Regions from separate parts of the Franconibacter pulveris genome, predicted to be linked through region 1. Evidence: predicted binding sites of a transcription regulator. Region 1 holds the regulator's gene; each other region holds the start of a gene.
The links. Region 1 encodes PurR, which represses purine synthesis genes. Its sites were predicted from a motif close to CANGCAAACGTTTGCNTG; they were not measured.
Positions count from the first base shown of each region.

Region 2: a site for PurR is predicted at 2,170-2,187, ahead of cvpA (colicin V production protein). Genes of this name have one in related genera too.
Region 3: a site for PurR is predicted at 2,270-2,287, ahead of pyrC (dihydroorotase). Genes of this name have one in related genera too.
Region 4: a site for PurR is predicted at 2,339-2,356, ahead of ACU4F7_RS07655 (amino acid aminotransferase). Genes of this name have one in related genera too.

Region 1 is NZ_CM165555.1:2,026,391-2,032,032, reverse strand. It holds gene rnt (ribonuclease T) at 1-321, shown strand, start outside; gene grxD (monothiol glutaredoxin 4) at 361-708, opposite strand; gene ACU4F7_RS09660 (C40 family peptidase) at 1,052-1,879, shown strand; gene ACU4F7_RS09655 (MFS transporter) at 1,924-3,090, opposite strand; gene cydH (cytochrome bd-I oxidase subunit CydH) at 3,352-3,441, opposite strand; gene purR (HTH-type transcriptional repressor PurR) at 3,736-4,761, shown strand; gene punR (DNA-binding transcriptional activator PunR) at 4,778-5,642, opposite strand, start outside.
Region 2 is NZ_CM165555.1:3,320,090-3,325,731, forward strand. It holds gene purF (amidophosphoribosyltransferase) at 70-1,587, opposite strand; gene cvpA (colicin V production protein) at 1,627-2,112, opposite strand; gene dedD (cell division protein DedD) at 2,343-3,062, opposite strand; gene folC (bifunctional tetrahydrofolate synthase/dihydrofolate synthase) at 3,052-4,320, opposite strand; gene accD (acetyl-CoA carboxylase, carboxyltransferase subunit beta) at 4,393-5,316, opposite strand; gene ACU4F7_RS15695 (DedA family protein) at 5,468-5,642, opposite strand, start outside.
Region 3 is NZ_CM165555.1:1,719,408-1,725,049, forward strand. It holds gene solA (N-methyl-L-tryptophan oxidase) at 1-160, opposite strand, end outside; gene bssS (biofilm formation regulator BssS) at 279-533, opposite strand; gene dinI (DNA damage-inducible protein I) at 835-1,080, opposite strand; gene pyrC (dihydroorotase) at 1,160-2,212, opposite strand; gene ACU4F7_RS08150 (lipoprotein) at 2,337-2,897, opposite strand; gene grxB (glutaredoxin 2) at 3,024-3,671, opposite strand; gene mdtH (multidrug efflux MFS transporter MdtH) at 3,734-4,942, opposite strand; gene rimJ (ribosomal protein S5-alanine N-acetyltransferase) at 5,211-5,642, shown strand, end outside.
Region 4 is NZ_CM165555.1:1,617,109-1,622,750, forward strand. It holds gene mepK (peptidoglycan L,D-endopeptidase MepK) at 1-354, shown strand, start outside; gene ACU4F7_RS07650 (MBL fold metallo-hydrolase) at 393-1,040, shown strand; gene ACU4F7_RS07655 (amino acid aminotransferase) at 1,086-2,276, opposite strand; gene ACU4F7_RS07660 (porin) at 2,461-3,570, opposite strand; gene asnS (asparagine--tRNA ligase) at 4,090-5,490, opposite strand.

The sequences.
Region 1 (5,642 bases):
GACTGCAACCGGGCGATTATGGTGGCGCATAACGCGACGTTCGATCACAGCTTTATGATGGCGGCAGCGCAGCGCGCCTCCCTGAAACGCAACCCTTTTCATCCGTTCGTCACTTTTGACACGGCGGCGTTAAGCGGCCTGGCGCTGGGGCAGACGGTGCTGGCAAAAGCCTGCACCGCGGCGGGCCTTCCCTTCGATACCACCCAGGCGCACTCCGCGCTTTACGATACCGAGCAGACGGCGCTGCTGTTTTGTGAAATCGTTAACCGCTGGAAGCGGCTCGGCGGCTGGCCGTTGCCTGCGGCTGAAGACACGCCATAAAAAAAGCGACCCGGTGGGTCGCTTTTTTATTACATCGGCTTATTCAGCATCCGGCGTTTCAGATTTGTACTTCGCCGCGGTTTCTTTAATGAGCTGCTGCAGCTCGCCGCGCTGATACATTTCGATAACGATATCGCAACCGCCGACCAATTCGCCATCTACCCACAGCTGCGGGAAGGTCGGCCAGTTAGCGTATTTCGGCAGCTCGGCGCGGATATCCGGGTTTTGCAGGATATCTACGTAAGCGAAGCGCTCGCCGCAGGCGGAAAGCGCCTGCACGGCCTGGGCGGAGAAGCCGCAGCTTGGCAGCTTCGGCGAACCTTTCATATAAAGCAGGATGGGGTTTTCGGCGATCTGGCGCTGAATTTTTTCAAGGGTTGTGCTCATTGTCTTGCTTCCTCAAGCTTCTTAACGGCAGGAGCTTTTCATTGTAACGGCCGGGCGCAGATTTTGCGCTGGCCGCCACGCCCGTAGCCGGGGTTAAACATTCATTAAGAATAACACTTTTATGCCGCCGATCGGCATACTATCTTTGCCGACAGCTCGCTTTACATACCGACAACGCGACGCGGGAAAGCGAAAAAATGCGCATTTTTTTTGCGCTTGATAACGAAACGTATCGATGACGGCAAATGGCTATTAACTTTTGTCATTTTTTTAGATTAGAATCGGCTGGTTTTTAAAAAATCATACGCGGGCACGATTGCCGCCATCATCAGGGGAATGCTCAGTGGCGCGGATTAATAAAATCACCATCACGCTCTGTGCTCTATTTTTTACCAGTCTGACACTGAGTCCGTTAACGCACGCTTCAGAAAACGCGCGTCCGTCGGCTATTCAAAAGGCGCACAGCGCTAAAACTAAGAAGAAAAGCAGCCAGATTAAGACCACCAGCAAGCAAAAATCCTCAGGCAAAACTTCCACTAAGCGCGTCGCCTCTTCTTCCAGCAAAAAAATCAAAGCGTCAGCATCCGGCAAAACACTTGCGCGGCGCGGTAAAATCTCCTCTTCTGACTTAACGCTGAAAGGCAAAAAAGCGCAGACGCTGGCCTACACCGAGCAGTGCACCAAACGCAAAGGCCATAAAAAACGCTGTGTGAAAGTTAAATCGGACCAGCCGACTACCATCGCCGCAGCGCATAAGCTTCGCGTGCAGAAAGCGCAAAAAACGGCGCTTACCAAGCTAATGGGCCAGATAGGCAAGCCTTACCGCTGGGGCGGCTCCTCGCCGCGCACCGGCTTCGATTGCAGCGGGCTTATCTACTACGCCTATAAAGATTTGGTGAAGTTCCGCATTCCGCGTACCGCTAATGAGATGTACCACCTGCGCGACGCCGCCCCGGTTGACCGAGGCGAGCTGGAGAGCGGCGATCTGGTCTTCTTCCGCACTCAGGGGCGCGGCACCGCCGATCACGTGGGCGTTTATGTCGGCAACGGCAAGTTTATCCAGTCTCCGCGCAGCGGTCGGGATATTCAGATAACTTCACTGAGCGAAGATTACTGGCAGCGTCACTATGTTGGCGCGCGTCGGGTGATGACGCCGCGTACCATCCGCTGAATTTTAAGCACAAAAAAAGGGAAGCCTGCGCTTCCCTTTTTTATTTATTCCGCCGCGAAGGCTTTTTCAGCATTGCGCCGTGAGGAGAAAAGGACCAGCAGCAGTCCCAGCGCGGCGATAATCGCCCCCATTAGCGGTACAACGCTGTAGCCAAGACCCGCCTGGATAACCGCGCCGCCTGCCGCCGCGCCCAGCGCGTTGCCGAGGTTAAACGCGCCGATGTTCACCGAAGAAGAAAGGCCCGGCGCTTCGCTCGCCACGCGCATTACGCGCATCTGCAACGGCGGCACTACGGCAAAGGTCGCCGCCCCCCAGATAACCATGCTTACCGCTGCGCCCACCTCGCTGCGCGCCAGCAGCGGGATAGCGGCCATAATCACAATCAGCAGCAGCAGGAATCCTTTAAGCGTGCCGTTCACCGAACGATCCGCCAGACGCCCGCCAAGGTAGTTGCCAATTGAGAAGCCTACGCCAATCAGCACCAGCATGCCGGTAATAAATGCAGGCGTAGCGTCGGTCACTTTATGCAGCACTGGCGCAATATAGGTGTAAAGCGTAAACATCGCGCCGGCGCCAAGCACCGTCGTCAGCAACGCGCTGACCACCTGCGGGCGCATCAGCACGGCCAGTTCGCTCTTAACATCGGGGCGCTCGCCCGCGCTGCCTTTCGGCAAGGAGAAAAAGAGGCTTATCATAGAGACGACGCCCAGCCCGGCCGTCGCCAGGAATGACATGCGCCAGCCGATAACTTCGCCAAGCCAGGTCGCCGCAGGCACGCCGCCGATGTTGGCGATAGTCAATCCCATAAACATGGTCGCCACCGCGCTCGCTTGCTTATGTTTCGGCACCACGCTTGCCGCCACGACGGAACCCAGCCCAAAGAAAGCGCCATGGTTGAGGCTGGTGAGGATGCGCGACGCCAACAGCGTGCCGTAATCCGGCGAAATGGCCGAGAGGACGTTGCCGACGGTAAAAATCGCCATCAGGAAGATAAGCGCGTTGCGGCGCGAGCGGTGCGAAAGCAGCAGCGTCATCAACGGCGCGCCAACCATCACCCCTATCGCATAGGCGCTAATCAACATGCCGGCGGCGGGTATAGACACATCAACGCCTTTCGCGATAACCGGCAGCAACCCCATCGGCGAGAACTCGGTGGTGCCGATACCAAAAGCGCCAATCGCCAGCGCCAGTAAAGGAAAATTAACTCTCATGCAAAACTCCAGACAAAACGAGAGAGCGTCAGCGGCTGTTGCGCAACTGACAAGAACGGAATGCCAATCAGCATGTCAGATATAGCTTTGGGACAGAAGTCACAAGAATCGCAAAAGATATTTGCGATTTTGTTAAGGGTGTAGCTTTTTTGTTATTTGCTAATGATTACCCGAACGGGCAATAAAAGAAAGGACAACGTGGGGATTTATAAGGAAAAATGATGAGGAGAGGGAAAGTTAACCCCTCTCCCGGCAAGCGAATCAGTGCATTACCGCCGTCAGCGCCGAAGCCACAATCAGACCCAGCACAACGACGGTGGTGACTAGCGAAAATTTCAGTTCGGTACTCATTTGTTCTCCTTTTTAACCCTACAAAAAGCGGGTGCGCTTCATTTTTACATAGTCGGACGCAAAAATCCTCTTTGATTTAGTCTGATATGCGTTTTCCCTCTTCCCCTTTTGCGCAAGATCGGCCAAAATTCTCGGCTAATTTATTATGTACCGGCCATTACCCCCCTCTCCTTCCAGCCGAACTGGCTTTTCCCGGCCTGATGCAACGTTTTCGTTGCCGCAAGGGGGTAGCGTAGGCAAACGTTTAACCAACGTTTTTTCAGGAAGTTAGGGCATGGTCTGGAGTGACAACTAATGGCAACAATTAAAGACGTCGCGAAGCGAGCAAACGTTTCCACTACAACCGTATCACATGTAATTAACAAAACCCGTTTTGTCGCGGAAGAGACGCGCAACGCGGTATGGGCGGCCATTAAAGAACTGCACTACTCGCCGAGCGCCGTGGCGCGCAGTCTTAAGGTTAACCACACCAAATCCATCGGTCTGCTCGCCACCAGCAGCGAAGCGCCCTATTTCGCAGAGATCATCGAAGCGGTGGAAAACAGCTGTTTCGCCAAGGGTTACACGCTGATTCTTGGCAACGCCCATAACAACCTGGAAAAACAGCGCGCTTACCTGTCGATGATGGCGCAAAAGCGCGTCGACGGTCTGCTGGTGATGTGCTCCGAATACCCGCAATCGCTGCTCAGCATGCTGGAAGAGTACCGTCACATTCCTATGGTGGTGATGGACTGGGGCGAGGCGAAAGCGGACTTCACCGACTCGGTAGTCGATAACGCCTTCCAGGGCGGATACATCGCCGGGCGCTATTTAATCGAACGCGGCCATCGCGAAATCGGCGTTATCCCGGGACCGCTTGAGCGCAACACCGGCGCAGGCCGCCTGGCGGGCTTTATGAAGGCGCTGAAGGAAGCGATGATCTCGATGCCGGAAAACTGGATTGTCCAGGGCGACTTCGAGCCGGAATCGGGCTATCGCGCCATGCAGCAGATGCTTTCGCAGCCGCACCGCCCCACCGCAGTCTTTTGCGGCGGCGATATCATGGCGATGGGCGCGATTTGCGCCGCCGACGAGATGGGGCTGCGCGTACCGCACGATATTTCTATTATTGGCTATGACAACGTGCGCAACGCCCGCTATTTCAGCCCGGCGCTGACCACTATTCACCAGCCGAAAGAGACCCTCGGCCAGACGGCGTTCAACATGCTGCTGGACCGTATTGTCAACAAGCGTGAAGAGTCGCAGACCATTGAAGTGCATCCGCGTCTGATTGAACGCCGCTCCGTGGCGGACGGTCCGTTCCGCGACTATCGCCGCTGATCCCTTCGGGGGCCGGCTAATCCGGCTCCCGCAACCACTCCCGATTCAACGTCTCGCTGTCTCCCAGATACGCCAGTAGCCACTGCAACGCTGGCGAGGCGTCGTTTTGCCGCCACGTCAGGCAGCAGGCAGCGTCCGGGAACGGGTTTTCCAGCGTCAGCGCTCGCCACTCGCCGCGCTTAAGCCACGGGCGCGCGAAATGCGAAGGCACCATGCCGACGCACAGACCCGCGCTCAGGCAATCCGCCGCCGAAGGCCAGTCCGGCACAATCACCCGACGCTGGTTATCCAGCAGCCAGGTAATGCGCTTGGGCAGCGAACGCGACGTATCCTCCAGCACCAGCGAGGGCCATTCGCGCAGCTGGTCGTCGCTAAGCGGCGCGTTCTGTTGCGCAAGGGGGTGCTGGCTTGCCACCACGCAATGCCAGCTCAACATGCCCATATCCCGAAACGCGTAGCGGCCGCCTACCGGAATCGCCTGCGTCGCGCCAATCGCCACCTCCACGCGTTCATCCGCCAGCGCGTCCCAGACGCCGTTGAAAACCTCCTGCGAAATTTTCAGTTCGACATCATTAAAATGCCGATAGAAATCCAGCACCAGCTGGCGGGTGCGTTCGGGGCGGACAATGTTATCGACAGCGATAGAAAGCTGCCCGCGCCAGCCGTTGGCTATTTGCTGGCACTGCTGACGCGTGATCATCATTTTTTTGATAACAGAGCGCCCTTCTTTTAAAAACCAGGCGCCGGCGGGCGTGAGCACTACGTCACGATGGCGGCGCTCGAAGAGTGGCACCGCCAGCCATTCCTCCAGTTGCCGCACCGTATAGCTCACGGCTGAGGGCACGCGGTGCAGCTCCTGCGCCGCCGCGCTGAAACTCCCG
Region 2 (5,642 bases), 1.3 Mb from region 1:
AATCTGTCGCCCCTGAAAAACAAAACGCGAACTAAAAAGTTCGCGTTTTATCAAAGCGAAGCGAAAAGCTTAGCCTTCGTTATGCATCTCGAGGTTTTCCACTTCGTTCTGCCGCATCACCGCTTTGGCGTCGTCGTTACGCAGGGAATCCAGGTACTCCAGATAGTTGTGATCCACATCTTTGGTCACATACACGCCGTTAAACACGGAGCATTCGAACTGCTGAATATCCGGGTTCTCAGCGCGCACCGCCTCGATAAGATCGTTGAGATCCTGGAAAATCAGCCCGTCGGCGCCGATAATCTGGCGGATCTCATCCACTTCGCGGCCGTGGGCGATAAGCTCATTGGCGCTTGGCATATCAATGCCATAAACGTTCGGGAAGCGAATCTCCGGCGCGGCGGAAGCGAGGTAAACCTTTTTCGCGCCCGCTTCGCGCGCCATCTCGATAATCTGCTCAGAGGTGGTGCCGCGTACGATGGAGTCATCCACCAGCAGCACGTTCTTATCACGGAACTCGGCACGGTTGGCGTTAAGCTTGCGGCGCACCGACTTACGGCGCAGATGCTGACCCGGCATGATAAAGGTGCGGCCCACGTAGCGGTTTTTCACAAACCCCTGGCGGTACGGCTTGTCCAGAATGCGGGCGATTTCGAGCGCGATATCGCAGGAGGTCTCCGGGATAGGAATAACCACGTCGATATCCAGATCTTCCCACTCGCGGGCGATTTTCTCGCCGAGCTTTTTGCCCATGCCCACGCGGGCGCTGTAGACAGAGATCTTGTCGATGAACGAGTCCGGACGCGCAAAGTACACATATTCGAACAGGCACGGGTTGCTCACCGGATTATCCGCGCACTGGCGGGTAAAGAGCTGGCCTTTTTCGGTGATGTAAACCGCTTCGCCCGGCGCCACGTCGCGCAGGAACTCAAAGCCCAGCGTATCCAGCGCCACGCTCTCAGAAGCGACCATATACTCGGTGCGCCCGTCGCCCACGTCGCGCTTGCCAAGCACCAGCGGACGGATGCCGTTCGGGTCGCGGAAAGCGACCATGCCGTGGCCGATGATCATCGCCACGCAAGCGTAAGCGCCGCGAATCAGGCGATTGGTGGCGGCGATGGCGGCGAAAATGTTGTCCGCTTCCAGCGGGTAGTGGCGAAAGTTATCTAATTCGCTCGCAAAAATATTCAGCAGAACTTCGGAATCGGAGGTGGTGTTGATATGGCGGCGCTTTTCCTGGAACAGCATTTTGCGCAGCTCATGGGCGTTGGTCAGGTTGCCGTTGTGGGCAAGCGTGATGCCATACGGGGAGTTGACGTAGAACGGCTGCGCCTCGGAAGCGCTGGAGCTGCCTGCGGTCGGATAGCGCACATGGCCGATGCCCATATTGCCCTGCAGACGCTGCATATGGCGGGCTTCGAATACATCATTCACCAGACCGTTTGCCTTACGCAGACGGAAGCAGTTATTTGCATCAATGGTGATGATGCCTGCGGCATCCTGCCCACGGTGCTGAAGCACCGTTAACGCGTCATAAATCGACTGGTTTACCGGCATAACACCGGCGATACCGACAATACCGCACATGTTGTCTTTTCCTCAATTCAAAGCCTGCCCCCGGCACGATTACCGGGGTAAGAAACTTGACGAGCTTTGCAGGTAATCAAAAAACCACCTGATGATGAAACTGAATTGCGGAATGAGCTGCGACTTTTGCCAGTCTTCGCTTTTCGACAGGCCGGTAAAGGTATCCAGAAAGAACAGAATGGCGGCGACAATCAGCACTCCTCGTAAAGCACCGAAACAGATCCCCAACACCCTGTCTGTCCCCGACAGGCCGGTTTTCTCCACCAGCGCGCCAATCACATAGTTGACCACCGCACCGACGATAAGCGTCGCGATAAACAGCACCGCGATAGCAATCCCATTTCGTACCAGTTCGTCCTCAAAGCCAGTGAACCAGACTGCCAGGTAAGTGTAGTAATGGCTGGCGACAAAGAAAGCACAGCCCCACGTCACCAGTGATAACGCTTCCCGCACAAACCCGCGGATAAGGCTAATCAGACAGGAGAAGCCAATCACCGCAATAATGGCGTAATCTATCCAGACCATGAATGTGTCCCACGATAAATCGCCCTGACGTCCAGTTCGGGGCGCATTCTAACAGAAAAAGAAAACGTTTGCGTAGGGTTTCCTTATCCCACTTCAATAAAAAATGGCGTTGAAAAAAGATTCAACGCCATTATCCCGCGCAGCGCGGTAAAGGCCCGTTTCGCTTACTTGTTGCCCTGACCGCTTCGCAAACGGCTGACCGATTCACGCGCCTGACCGGCGCGCTTTTATCAGTTCACGCTATAGTTCATCACCACGCCGTTGAGGCCGGAAATCTTATTCAGTTCGCCAAGCGAACCTTTAAGCTTATCTTTTGACGCTTCCGGGCCAACCAGAATGCGGGTGATTTTCCCCGCCACCGGCGTTGAAGGCGAGGTATAAACGCGATAGCCGCTGGCGCGAAGTTTACCAACAATTTCATTTACTTTGTCGGCATTTTTCAGCGCGCCCAACTGCACCACATAGGCTTTACCGGCAGGCGGCGCTTCGGGTTTGTTCTGGGTCGGCTTCGCGGCAGGCTGTTCCTCTTCGCTCAGCATCGCCAGCTGCTCATCGGTTTTATCGCGCTGCGGTTTGCTCTGCGGCTTCTCTACCGGCTTCGGTTTCTCCACCGGCTTCGGTTTGGGTTTCGGCTGTACCTCTTCCGGTACTTCGTCAATGCCCGCGCCGGTTTCCGCCGGCAGGCGCGTGGTATCAATAGAAGAGGTCGCCGCGTTGCCCGCCCTCACCTCTTCCGCCGCCCCTTCCGGCGGCTGAGCCGGCAGCGCCTGAGTGGCCGCCGGCAGCATATCGGGTTCGTTCGTGTCGCCTGGTTTCGGCACCAGAGGAATAGCGGCGAACTCATCCTGATAATGCTTTTTCTTTCCGTCAAGCAGCCCTGGCAGCACGATTACCCCGAGCGCCACCAGCACAATGGTTCCCACTAATCGGTTCTGAAACTTACTCGCCACCGGTTCTCCCCGCGTCCATCTCTTCCATTACCTGCGCTACCGTGTGGAACGACCCACACACCAGCACCGTATCTGACGCCTGCGCCTGCGCCATCGCCGCACGCCAGGCCTGGGCCACACTTGCGAAAACCTCGCCTGCGCCGAGATGCTCGATTAACTGCTCTGCGCTGGCGCCGCGGGGCCCTTCCAGAGGGGCACAATACCAGCTATCGACTACAGGCTCCAGACAGGCCAGCGTCCCGGCGATATCTTTGTCATGCAGCATGCCGATCACCGCCAGCACCCGGCCGCGCGTTGGCGCCTGGCGCAGGCGTTCGGCCAGGTAAGCTGCCGCATGAGGATTATGCGCCACATCGAGGATAAGGCGCGGGGAGTCGCTCACAATCTGAAAACGTCCCGGCAGCGTTGCGCGGGCAATGCCCTCGCGGATAGCCTCTTCGCTTATCGCCAGCCCGCTTGCGCGCAGCGCGGCGAGCGCCGTGGCGGCGTTAGGCTGCGGCACCTGCGGCAGCGGCAGGTTTTCAAGCGCGCCCTGAGCGTCAGCAAACCGCCAGCCCCCTTCACCTACCTCATAGTTCCAGTCTGCGCCGAGGCGCAGCAGCAGCGCGCCTTTCTCCGCAGCCACGTCGGCGATGGTATGGGGCATATCCGGCTCGCCCACCACGGCCGGTTTGCCCTGGCGGAAAACGCCCGCTTTTTCGCGGCCGATGCTTTCGCGATCCGGCCCCAGCCAGTCGACGTGATCGAGCGCGATGCTGGTGACCGCAGCCACATCCGCATCCACCAGGTTAGTCGCGTCCAGACGACCGCCCAGCCCGACTTCGAGGATAACCACATCCAGCTGCGCCTGTTTAAAAAGCCACAGCGCCGAGAGCGTGCCGTATTCGAAATAGGTGAGCGAGGTTTCGCCCCGCGCCGTTTCGATTTCCGCGAAGGAGGCGGTATGGCGCGCCTCGGGCAATTCTTTGCCCTGTACGCGCACGCGTTCGGTATAACGCACCAGATGCGGAGAACTATACACCCCTACCTTGTAGCCGGCCGCCATCAGCACCGCTTCCAGCGTGCGACAGGTGGTGCCCTTGCCGTTAGTGCCCGCGACGGTGAAAACGAACGGTGCGGGTTTGGTTACGCCAAGCGCGGCCGCCACGCGGGAGACGCGCTCAAGCCCCATGTCGATGGTTTTACTGTGCAGGTTTTCCAGATAAGAAAGCCACGTGGCCAGAGGCGACGTGGCTTGCGGAATAGATTGCTGTTCCATGATGCCCGTATCCTGGTTACGGTTCAGAAAAGAAAAAGGGCAGCGCCGGTGCGGCCCTGCCCTTCAAGACTATCAGGCCTCTTGCTGACCCTGTTCCGGCGCGGGCGGAACCACGACCGCTTCGCGCGGCGCATCCGGGTTCGGCGCCGGCAGATTCATCAGCTTCGCCAGAATGCTGGCAAGCTTCAGTCGCAGCTCCGGACGACGGACTATCATGTCGATAGCGCCCTTTTCGATCAGGAACTCGCTGCGCTGGAAGCCCGGCGGCAGTTTTTCACGTACGGTTTGCTCGATAACGCGCGGGCCGGCGAAGCCAATCAGCGCTTTCGGCTCGGCGATGTTAAGGTCGCCCAGCATCGCGAAGCTCGCGGAGACGCCGCCCATGGTCGGGTCGGTCAGCACGGAGATATACGGCAAGCCGCGCTCCTGCATTTTCGCCAGCGCCGCAGAGGTTTTCGCCATCTGCATCAGCGACATCAGCGCTTCCTGCATACGCGCGCCGCCAGAGGCGGAGAAGCAAATCAGCGGGCAGTTATCTTCCAGCGCCTGCTCAACGGCGCGGACAAAACGCGCGCCGACGACAGAACCCATGGAGCCGCCCATGAAAGCAAACTCAAAGGCCGCCGCGACAACCGGCATCCCGTGCAGGGTGCCTTTCATAACGATCAGCGCGTCTTTTTCGCCGGTCTCTTTCTGGGCGGTTGCCAGACGGTCTTTGTATTTTTTGGAATCTTTGAACTTCAGCACATCTTTCGGCTCAAGCTCACTACCCAGTTCCACCAGCGAACCTTCGTCCAGCAGGCTGTGCAGACGATCGCGGGCCGCCATGCGCATATGGTGGTCGCACTTCGGGCAGACCTCCAGGTTGCGCTCCAGCTCGGCGCGATAAAGCACCTGGCCGCAGTTGTCACACTTGGTCCACACGCCTTCCGGAATGTTCGCCCTGCGGGTGGGGGTAATATTGCTTTTATTGAGAATTCGTTCAATCCAGCTCATTGATGACCTTTCTGCCTGAACCTGGTCGATGCCAGTTTTTCTGTGGGGGCGCATAATGCCATTTTTGCCCCCGACAGACCATAAATGCTGTTCATTAAACCATAATGGCCCGCGACTTTGGATAAAAAAGTGGTCGAACCGCTTATAGCCCTTATTTTGACTGCCGCGCTGCGGCGCGCTTGTGGCGCACCACTTCATAAACGCCCGGCAAGACAGACGCGAGAATAATCAACACCATAACCACTTTCAGGTTTTCCTGAATTAACGGTATGGTGCCGAAGAAATAGCCAGCGTAGGTAAAGATAAGCACCCACAACAGCGCGCCA
Region 3 (5,642 bases), 310 kb from region 1:
AAGCGTGGCGGATAAGCCGTGTTTCGCCATGATGGCTGCCTTGCTGGTGCGGCGGATGACCACTGTCCGTCATCAGGACATTCAGCCCTGCCCGGGTGGCGTAATAGCCTGCCGCTGCGCCAACCGAACCGCTGCCAATGATAATCAAATCGTATTGCATGGAGGTGCTCCGCATAGGTTGTTACTTAGCAGAGTAATTAAGGCGGGAAGGTTGCACAAGGCTAAAAATAATAATGGCGCTCCGAAGAGCGCCCGATGGTTATAAGGGAAGCATCAGACTAATGCTTGCGATAATCATTTTCCTGGTACTCGCTGGATTCAATTTTTGCAATGCCAGCTTCTAAAATGGAAATAAATTGTCTGGCTACATCGGTGGTTAGCCATAACGTCTGGCCTATTTCCGTCTCTTCATGGTCAGACGGATTGGAAGTCAAATAATGCAGCCTTAGCATCATGGCATCGTAGCTATCTACAGTGCTGATATCCCATCCAACAAGGGGATGTGTCTGAATAACTTCATTAATTTTTTCCATCATAACCCCCTTAGTACGTGCTTAAAGACAACGGCTCATGAGGTTTCAATGCGTGTTTTATTGAAGCTGTCTAAGTATATCAATCAATATGCTAAAAAGAGGCAAAAATAAATACCCTGCAACACATTTTTTGAAATAATTGATTTATTTGAACAATAAAACGGCAAATTATTCAATAACAGACGTGAAAAGGAAGGATCAATAAGGATATGCTGAAAAGCACTTTATTAATAATAGCAGAAATAAAAAAAGCCGGGCGGCGAAGCCCGGAAACGACACCATAAGAGAAATTTAGGTTAAGTCAGGGTTCGCTAAACCAATCCTCAGCGCTTTCCCAGGTTTCCTGAAGAATTTCGCTGACCCGATCTTTCGCTTCTTTGCCTGCGCCCAGTACCGAAAGATTATTGGTGGCGGCATAGCGCACCTGGACGCGGTTTGCAAAGTCGGGGAACTGTTGTTCAATACGACGGCTAAGCTCGCAGGCCAGGGCGTCGATAGCGCCAGGCGGCAGCGTTGTGGTTCTGGCGATAGTTACTTCTACACGCATAAAAACCCCCTGTTAACGATACTGTATATTTATACAGATAATTGCGATGGCTTGCAACAGGGGGGGCGATTAATAAGATTTATGCCTGACGTTTCACGGACCAGCGCACTTTTTCACCGGCCAGGAACGGCACGATGCTGTCGTCGCTAAGGCTGATGCTTTGCGGCATCTCTACCTCTTCACGCACCAGCTCGATAGTGTCTTCGTTTACCGGCAGGCCGTAGAAGCGCGGGCCGTTGAGCGAACAGAACGCTTCAAAATGGGCCAGCGCGTTCATCTCTTCAAACACCGTGGCGTAAGCGCCCAGCGCGGAAGGCGCGTTAAAACATCCGGCGCAGCCGCAGCTGGCTTCTTTGCGATGGCGGGCGTGCGGCGCAGAGTCGGTGCCGAGGAAAGCGCGCTCAAAGCCGCTCGCCACTAGTTCGCGCAGCGCCTGCTGGTGAACGCTGCGTTTAAGGATGGGCAGGCAATAGAGGTGAGGGCGCACGCCGCCAACCAGCATATGGTTGCGGTTGAACATCAAATGCTGCGGCGTAATGGTGGCGGCAAGAAGCTCGTTGCCTTCGCGCACATACTGGGCGGCGTCTTTGGTCGTGATATGTTCAAACACCACTTTCAGCCCCGGCAGGCGGCGGCGCAGCGGTTCCATTACCGTTTCGATAAACCGCGCTTCGCGATCGAAAATATCGATATCCGCGTGAGTCACTTCGCCATGCACCAGCAGCGGCATGCCCAGGCGCTCCATGCGCTCCAGCACGGGCATGATCGCGTCGATGCTGGTGACGCCGTGGCTTGAGTTAGTGGTGGCGTTCGCCGGATAGAGCTTGGCGGCCGTAAAGACCCCTTCCTCGAAGCCGCGCGCCAGTTCGTCGGCATCCAGCGTGTCGGTCAGGTAGCAGGTCATCAGCGGTTCAAACGTATGGCCTGCGGGGACGGCGTCCAGAATACGCTGGCGATAAGCGACAGCCGCCGCCACGGTAGTGACCGGAGGAGCCAGGTTCGGCATGACGATGGCGCGCGCATAGGTCTCGCTGGTATAAGGCAGAACGGTTTGCAGCATCTCGCCATCGCGTAGATGGAGATGCCAGTCGTCAGGACGGCGGATGGTTAACACCTGGGGTTGTTCAGTCATGAAATGCTCCGGCTAGAAGGACAAAAATGGCTGGATTTGCGCCGGGCACTAAGGATAAGCGGAAACGTTTTCGTTTGCACCCTTTTCGTGCTTCGCGCCGGGGCCATCACCCCGGCGCGGAGACTCAGTCTATAAAGGGGATCACGATTTCACCCGGCTTCACTTCCAGCCCTTTGGCATAGCGTTTGGCCAGCTTTTCGCCTTCGCTGCCATCTTCGCTCAGCACATAAGCGGGGTGCTGATTGAAATAGCTGCGCAGCGACTGGTTAAGGTAAGGCGTCAGGGTCTCCAGCAACGCCTGCATTTTTTGCGGCTGCACCGTCGCGTTAACCACCTCCATTTCCTGGAGATAAATCGCCCCCTTCTCTTTGTTAAAGACCGGCAGCGCTTTCAGCGTCAGCTTCATGTTCGCTTTTTGATTGCCGAAAAGGGAGGTCATATCCAGACTGGCGTCGCCGGTCAGCGTGACTTTGTTCGGCTCTTCACGCCCAATCTGGCTTGCCAGGTTGCTCAGCACGATGTGGGCATCCGCCACGCCCGGCACGCCAATATCACGCGAGAAATTATTGCGCTTTTGCAGCGCCTGGTTAATTTCCTGCTCGGTAACCGTGTACTGGGTTAACTGGTTACACCCTGCCAGCAGACCGCTGACAACCAGCGCGGCGGCGACAATAAAGCTCTTCATCTCATTCCTCGACATGTACACAAAGTCCGTGCCAGGGGATCCTGACACAAAGCAGCATGTCGCGCCAGAATAAGTGTCGCCAGCGGAAAAGGCTGAAAAAGCCGGTGGCGGCCACCGGCATAAGGATTAAATAGAGATTGAGGAGAGAAGATTGACCTGGGTTTGTTTGGCCATATTGTCCCGGTAATCCGCCACGCGGGTCGGGTACTCTACGCCTGCCACCAGCGTCAGGTTACGCAGCAGCGGGAAGAGATGAATATCATCCTCTGAGAGCTCGCCATTGACGGCGTTAGGCTGCTTAATCAGCTTATCGAGATCGCGCAAATCATCGTTGATGTTCTTGATAAGCCCTGCCGAGTGGGCAAGATGCTCGTCGAAAGCGCCAATCGCCGCCTCTTTCTTTTTCACAAAGTAAGCCCGCGCCTGTGGGGTGGCGAACTCATCAAAAGGCGCTTTGGCGATGCGCGGCAGCAGCAGGCGGTTGACGTAGCCGTTTACTTTACGAAGCCAGGTTTCAACGGCCGGATTACGCTTCCCGGTGAGCAGCGGTTTGCCGTCGAGCTTATCGACGTAGTAAACAATATCGAGGCTTTCCGGCAGATAGCGGCTGTCATCTTTTTGCAGAATCGGGGCCATCTTCTGACCGATCATCCGGGTGGGCGTTTCTTCATCATCGTTGAGCAGCACGTTCAGCTCAACCGGGATATTTTTCAGCCCAAATATCATGCGCGCCTTCACGCAAAACGGGCAGTGATCGTAAATATATAGCTTCACGTTTCTCCTCCTGTTATGGCGTCCGTGCCTTCAGTATGGAAGAGAAGCCAGGGCGGGGCAAATTAGCTGCCCGGTTCAAGCATGGTCGGCTCGAGGCGCTTCTGGCTGAACTGCCACCACAGAGCAAAGAATGTCGCTACGCCGATAACGCCGAGCATCATCCAGGGCAGCTCTGGCTGCTGCAACGTTTTGCCGGCGTCAAACAGCCAGCCGCCGCCCGCATAGCCGAGCGCGCCGCCAAAGGCGAGGCCAAGGCGGCTGAAGCCCATATAGCTGCCGCGGGCGCGGGAATCGGCGAGCGAAGCGCCGAGCGTCTCCCGAGCCGGCTCCGCGATAATCGAGCCGATGTAAAACAGACAAATCAGGGTAAATAGCTGCTGCAAACTGCCCACCAGGCCTATCGGCAGCAGGCTCAGCGTCATCAGCAGCAGGCCCGCCATCAGACGGTGTTCCAGACGAAAGCGCTTTTCGCTCCAGCGGGCGACAGGGTAGAGCAGGGTAAGCGAAAGCGTCGCTTCGATGGCGTACATCCATTTCACGGCGGCGGGCGTGCCGGCGATGTCATTGACCATAATCGGCAGCATCAGCATAACCTGCACCGCCAGCATGTAGTAGCCGGTGAGCGTCAGCACGTAAGTGACAAACCGCTTGTCGCGCAGCACGCGGCTCATCCCTTCGCGCAAAGGGGTGCGGATGGTCGACAGCTTCCAGTCCGGCAACAGCCAGGCGTTAAAGCCCGCGCAAATCACAAACAGCAGCGCGCCTGCGCCGCAGACGAGGCGAAAATCATACTGCAGCAGCCAGCTGCCGAGCAGAGCGCCAATCACCGCGCCCGCGCTGTCCTGCATCATCAGCAGAGAAAAAAAGCGCCCGCGCTGGTGCGGACGCACCAGTTTTACTACCAGCGCCGAGCGCGGCGGGTCAAACAGGGTGCCGCCAAGGCCGGAGAGAATGCAGGAGAGCCAGAGCATCCAAGGCTCCTGGGCGACCGCCATCGTCGCAAAACCCGCCGCACGCATCAGCATGCCGGTGACGATCATCGGCCGGGCGCCAAGACGGTCGGCTATCGCGCCGCCGAAGATCCCAAGCCCCTGCTGAATAAACTGACGCAAGCCGAGGGCGATGCCGACCATCAGCGCGGCCCAGCCCAGTTGATCGACAAAGCGAATAGAAATCAGGGGAAAGACGACAAAGAAGCCCAGCACCACGAGCATGTTGTCAATCAGCAGGAAATATTTACCCAGGCTCCTTGCCTGCGACACGCTGGCCATTTCCCCTCCTGGGAAAACGCAAAGATAAGGCTCTATTTTGCGGGTGCGTCTTAGACTTTCCTATATTCAAAACAATAATATTTTTTTATCGATCCAGATGTTTAATTGATGACGTTAATCGAAATAGCGCCGCGGGGTGCGGAAAATGGTATGTTGTTGTTTTCCCTGTTTTGTCTCGCACAGGTATAGTTAACTTACCGCGCATGAGACAGCGGCGTATCGCCGCTCGCGCCGTGTGGCTTATTGTGGACGAAGGAGTGGGTGATAAATGTTTGGCTACCGCAGTAACGTGCCGAAAGTACGATTAACGACCGATCGCCTGGTGGTGCGGCTGGTGCATGACCGCGACGCCTGGCGGCTGGCGGATTATTACGCTGAAAACCGCCAGTTTTTAAAACCCTGGGAGCCGGTGCGTGACGAAAGCCATTGCTACCCCTCCGGCTGGCAGGCCCGCCTTGGCATGATCAACGAACTGCATAAGCAGGGCAGCGCTTTCTATTTCGCGCTGCTCGATCCGGATGAAAAAGCGATCCGCGGCGTGGCCAATTTTTCCAATGTGGTGCGCGGCTCGTTTCACGCCTGCTACCTCGGGTATTCTCTGGGGGAAAAGTGGCAGGGGCAGGGGCTGATGTTTGAAGCGCTCACCTCCGCCATTCGTTATATGCAACGCACCCAGCATATGCACCGCATTATGGCTAAT
Region 4 (5,642 bases), 410 kb from region 1:
TTAGCAAAGCTTAATCATTTCTTCCGTGATTTCCGCGCGAATAAAGTAAAAGCCATCGACCCCGCTCTGTTTGACCAGCTTTATCGCCTGCAGGGACTGCTTGGCACTCGTCGACCGGTACAGCTAATTTCCGGTTATCGTTCACGTGATACCAACAATGAATTGCGCGCCCACAGCCGCGGTGTGGCAAAAAACAGCTACCACACCAAAGGCCAGGCGATGGACTTCCATATTGAAGGCATTTCGCTCAGCAATATTCGCAAAGCCGCGTTATCTCTGCGCTCAGGTGGTGTAGGATATTACCCCAGCAGTAACTTTGTGCATATTGATACCGGGCCGGTAAGGCACTGGTAAATAATACGGTTCCGGCGCGAGCCGGGTAAAGGAGCGGTATGAACCATCATATTATTCCGGTAACGGCGTTCGCGCAGAACTGCTCGTTAATCTGGTGTGAGGAAACAGGCGAGGCGGCGCTGGTGGACCCAGGCGGCGACGCGGCGCGCATTAAGGTGGAGGTGGCTTCCTGTAACGTCACCGTCAAGCAAATCCTGTTAACTCATGGCCATCTCGACCATGTCGGCGCGGCGGCGGAGCTCGCTTCGCATTACGGCGTACCGATTGTCGGCCCGGAAAAAGAAGATGAGTTCTGGCTGCAAGGCTTGCCGCAGCAAAGCCGAATGTTCGGTCTGGATGAGTGTCAGCCATTGACGCCGGACCGCTGGCTTAGCGAAAAGGATACGGTTAACGTTGGCAACATCACGTTACAGGTGCTGCATTGCCCGGGCCACACGCCTGGCCATATCGTCTTTTTCGATGAAAAATCGCGTCTGCTGGTTTCCGGTGATGTGATTTTCAAAGGCGGAGTAGGCCGCAGCGATTTTCCGCGCGGCGACCACGGCCAGTTGATTGACGCTATCAAGCGTAAACTGCTGCCGCTGGGCGATGATGTCACCTTTATTCCCGGACATGGCCCTGTATCCACGCTCGGCTATGAGCGTCTGCATAATCCGTTTTTGCAGGATGAACAGCCTGTCTGGTAACACAAAAAAAGGCCGCGTAATGCGGCCTTTTTTATGCGCGTTCGCTTACAGCACAGCGACAATCGCCTCGCACAGCGGCGCCATGTTATCCGGCGTCATCCCTGCCACGTTCACACGACCCGACGCCACAGCGTAAACGCCAAACTCTTCGCGCAGACGCAGCACCTGCTCTTTGGTCAGGCCGCTGAACGAGAACATGCCGTTCTGTTTGGTGATGAAGCTGAAATCGCGATCGGCGCCTTTTTCCGCCAGCGTGTTAACGAACAGCTGACGCATACGGTGAATGCGCTGACGCATGTCGGTCAGTTCCTGTTCCCAGATAGCGCGCAGCGCGTCGTTGCTGAGGATAGTCGCGACTACCGCCGCGCCGTGTGCTGGCGGGTTGGAATAGTTAGCGCGAATACAGGATTTCATTTGGCTGAATGCGCGGTCGGCGGTTTCCGCATCCGCAGTAACCAGCGTGCAGGCGCCTACGCGCTCGTTGTACAGGCCAAAGTTTTTCGAGAAGGAACTCGCCACGATAAGCTCTTTATGCAGCGCTGCAAACGCGCGCAGGCCTTCCGCATCTTCTTCCAGACCGCGGGCAAAGCCCTGATAAGCGAAGTCGAACAGCGGCAGCCAGCCTTTCTCAACGGAAAGCTTCGCCAGCTGTTCCCACTGTTCCAACGTCGGGTCGATACCGGTCGGGTTATGGCAGCAGCCGTGGAACAGCACCACGTCGCCAGCCTGCGCTTCCTGCAGGCTGTTGATCAGCCCTTCGAAGTCCAGCGCGTGGTTCTGCGCATCGTAGTAAGCGTATTCACGCACTTCCAGACCGGCGGAATTAAACACGCCTTTATGGTTCGGCCAGCTCGGGTTGCTTACCCATACGCGTTTTACGCTGGTGTTTTTAGCAAGAAAATCCGCTGCTACGCGAAGCGCGCCGGTGCCGCCTGGCGTTTGCGCCGTACGGGCGCGTTTATCATTGATAATGGCGCTGCCTTTGCCGAACAGCAACTCCTGGGTGCAGTGGCCGAATTCAGGAATACCGTCGATGCCGAGATAGTTTTTCGTGGTTTCGTTTTCCAGCAGATACTGCTCTGCTTTCTTAACGCTGGTCAGCACCGGCGTCTTGCCGGTTTCATCTTTATAAACGCCGATCCCTAAGTTGATTTTGCTGGGACGATCGTCGGCGCGAAAAAGGTCGGCCAGGCCCAGAATAGGGTCGGCAGGGGCGGCGGTAATATTCTCAAACATGACGGATTCCATTGTGATGTCAGAAGGGAAATTCGCTATCAGGTTAACGGGAGATTTACAAAATGCCAACCGTTTGCCCTGAAAAGTTAGCGGGATCGCAAAAGATAAACGTTTTTGCTTTCGCCCATAAAAAAACAGGGCCGAAGCCCTGTTTTTTCACTCTCAGACAACAAGGTTGTGCTGATTAGAACTGGTAAACTGCTGCCAGGCCCAGTTGGTCGTCAGAACCAACCCAGCCGCCGCCGGTGCGAGCAGCCTCATCTTCATCAAGCAGGTTGATACGGTAGTCAGCAGAAACGTTGAAGTTTTTGTTGAAGTAGTAAGTCGCACCCACTTCTACATATTTAGCCAGGTCAGCATCGCCGCCCGCAACGCCGGTCAGGTCTTTGCCTTTAGACTGAACATAGGACAGAGACGGACGCAGACCAAAGTCAAACTGATACTGTGCCATAACTTCGAAGTTCTGAGTTTTGTTAGCAACATCGTAAATGGTGTCGCTGCTGTCAGACAGGATGCTGGTATTACGCGTTTCAGCGTATACAGTCGCCAGGTACAGGTTGTTAGCGTCATATTTGGCACCAACAGCCCAGGACTCAGCGTTATCGCCTTTGCCATCTTCTTTCTGGCCAAGGGTACGGTTAGAGTTGCTGTAAGCACCGATTACGCTGAAGCCTTCGCCGAAATCGTAACCCAGAGAGTAACCAACGCCGTCGCCGTTGGCGCGACGCAGATCGGAACGCTCGTTTTTGCCCTGGTACTGTACGCCGAAGGACAGGCCGTCAACCAGACCGAAGAAGTTGCTGTTGCGGTAGGTCAGCAGGCCAGTAGAACGGCTGGTCATGAAGTTATCAACGTAACCGCCGCCCCAGGTTTCGCCAGACCAGGTCGGCGCCATATCAGTGAAAGATTCTACGTCGTAAACGATGCCGTAGTTACGGCCGTAATCGATGGAGCCTGCATCTGCAATTTTCAGACCAGCAAAAGCCAGACGAGTACGGTTAGCGTTATTCTGACCCTGCTCAGCTTCAGCAGCGCTGGCATAGGTACGGTATTCCCACTGGCCGAAACCGGTCAGCTGATCGTTAATCTGCGTTTCGCCTTTGAAACCCAACTGGGCATAGGTGGCGTCAGCGTTATTGGTGTTGTCGCCAGAAGTAACGAAATCGTGTTCAGCGTTTACTTTGCCGTACAGATCCAGTTTGTTGCCGTTTTTGTTGTAGATTTCTGCAGCGTTAGCTGCACCGGCTACCAGCAGGGCAGGGATTACCACTGCCAGAATATTGCGCTTCATCATTATTTATTACCCTCATTGGTTTTTATGAACACCTGCCACTGCCGTCAATAATTCTGTACGGAACTATTGATGAGAGTTTGGTGTCTTTCTGTGTCTGAAGGCATCTTTCCATTCATATTCACGTTTCGCTAGCCTGAAAGTGCTACAAATATCTAAAAGCAGTAACAAAAAGAAATATTGTGTAAGAATTTATGTATTTTCGGGAACTTTGTGAACCATCTCAAATTTCATTCTTTAGGTGAATGGTTTTTGCGCATTTCTTATCTATATATATGAATTGCTTATAGTTAATTAAGCAAAAGCCTTTGCTTATGCAAGAATGATACTCATCTCACCTTTTCTTATCTCTGGTCTTTAGATGGCTGGATGGCTGTGTAAAAGATGAGCAAATATGCTATAGCGTGCGGTTTTGTAAAGTTGCAATGTCTGTGTGGATTTAATTATGTTGGAAAATATTTCTGTTTGAAGCGAGTGGATGCAGGAATGAAAAGGGCCAGCGAGCTGGCCCTTAGAGAAAAATCAGAAGTTAGCGTTACGCGGGGTGCGCGGGAAGGGGATAACGTCACGCACGTTCTGTACGCCGGTGACGTAAGCGATTAAGCGCTCAAAGCCCAGGCCGAAACCGGAGTGGGGTACGGTGCCGTAACGGCGCAGATCGCGATACCACCAGTAATCTTCTTTATTAAGGCCCATCTCTTCCATGCGGGCGTCCAGCACATCCAGACGCTCTTCACGCTGGGAGCCGCCGATGATTTCACCGATGCCTGGCGCAAGCACGTCCATTGCCGCCACGGTTTTGCCATCTTCATTAAGGCGCATATAGAAGGCCTTAATATCTTTCGGATAGTTTTTCACCACGACCGGCGCTTTGAAGTGTTTCTCGGCCAGATAACGTTCATGCTCGGAAGCCAGATCCACGCCCCAGTAAACCGGGTTTTCAAACTTCTCGCCGCACTTTTCAAGGATGGCCACCGCGTCGGTGTAATCCACCTGGGCGAAATCGGCGGAAATGAAGCGCTGCAGGCGTTCAACGGCATCTTTATCCACGCGCTCGGCGAAGAATTTCATGTCGTCCATGCGCTCGTCCAGCACAGCTTTGAACACATACTTCAGCATCGCTTCGGCGAGGCTTGCCACATCGTTCAGATCGGCAAACGCCACTTCCGGCTCCAGCATCCAGAACTCCGCCAGGTGACGGCTGGTGTTAGAGTTTTCCGCACGGAAAGTCGGCCCGAAGGTATAGATTTTGGACAGCGCGCAGGCGTAAGTTTCGCCATTGAGCTGGCCGGAAACGGTGAGGAACGCTTCTTTACCGAAGAAATCCTTATCGAAATCGACTTTGCCTTCGCCAGTACGCGGCAGGTTCTCCAGATCCAGTGTTGAAACACGGAACATCTCGCCTGCGCCTTCCGTATCGGAGGCGGTAATCAGCGGCGTTGAAACCCAGAAGAAGCCCTGCTCGTGGAAGAAACGGTGCAGCGCCTGCGCCAGCGTGTGACGCACGCGGGCAACCGCGCCAATCATATTGGTGCGCGGGCGCAGATGCGCCACTTCACGCAGATATTCGATGCTGTGGCGCTTTGCCGCCATCGGATAGGTATCCGGGTCATCGACCCACCCGGTGACTTCAACGCGCGTCGCCTGCAGCTCAAAGCTCTGGCCCTGGCCTGGCGATTCCACCACCACGCCGGTCACAATCACGGAGCAGCCGGTGGTCAGGCGCAGCACTTCATCATTGTAATTGGGCAGAGAATGATTAATGACAGCCTGTACGGGATCAAAGCAGGAACCGTCATAGACGGCGAGGAAGGAGAGGCCAGCTTTTGAATCTCTACGGGTACGCACCCACCCGCGCACGGTGACTTCTTGGTCAACGGCTACGCGGCCCTGGAGTACGTCGGCTACAGGCACAACGCTCATAATTTTCTCTCTGGTTAATGGTCAAACATAAAATCCTTTAGCCCCAACGAGGGGGGTTATCTATGTTACCTGGCGCGCGCCATCAGACAAGCAGAATTCGCGGCGTGAAACAAAGAAATCGGAAAGGAGAGGGGGATTCGGGAGCGAAGCCG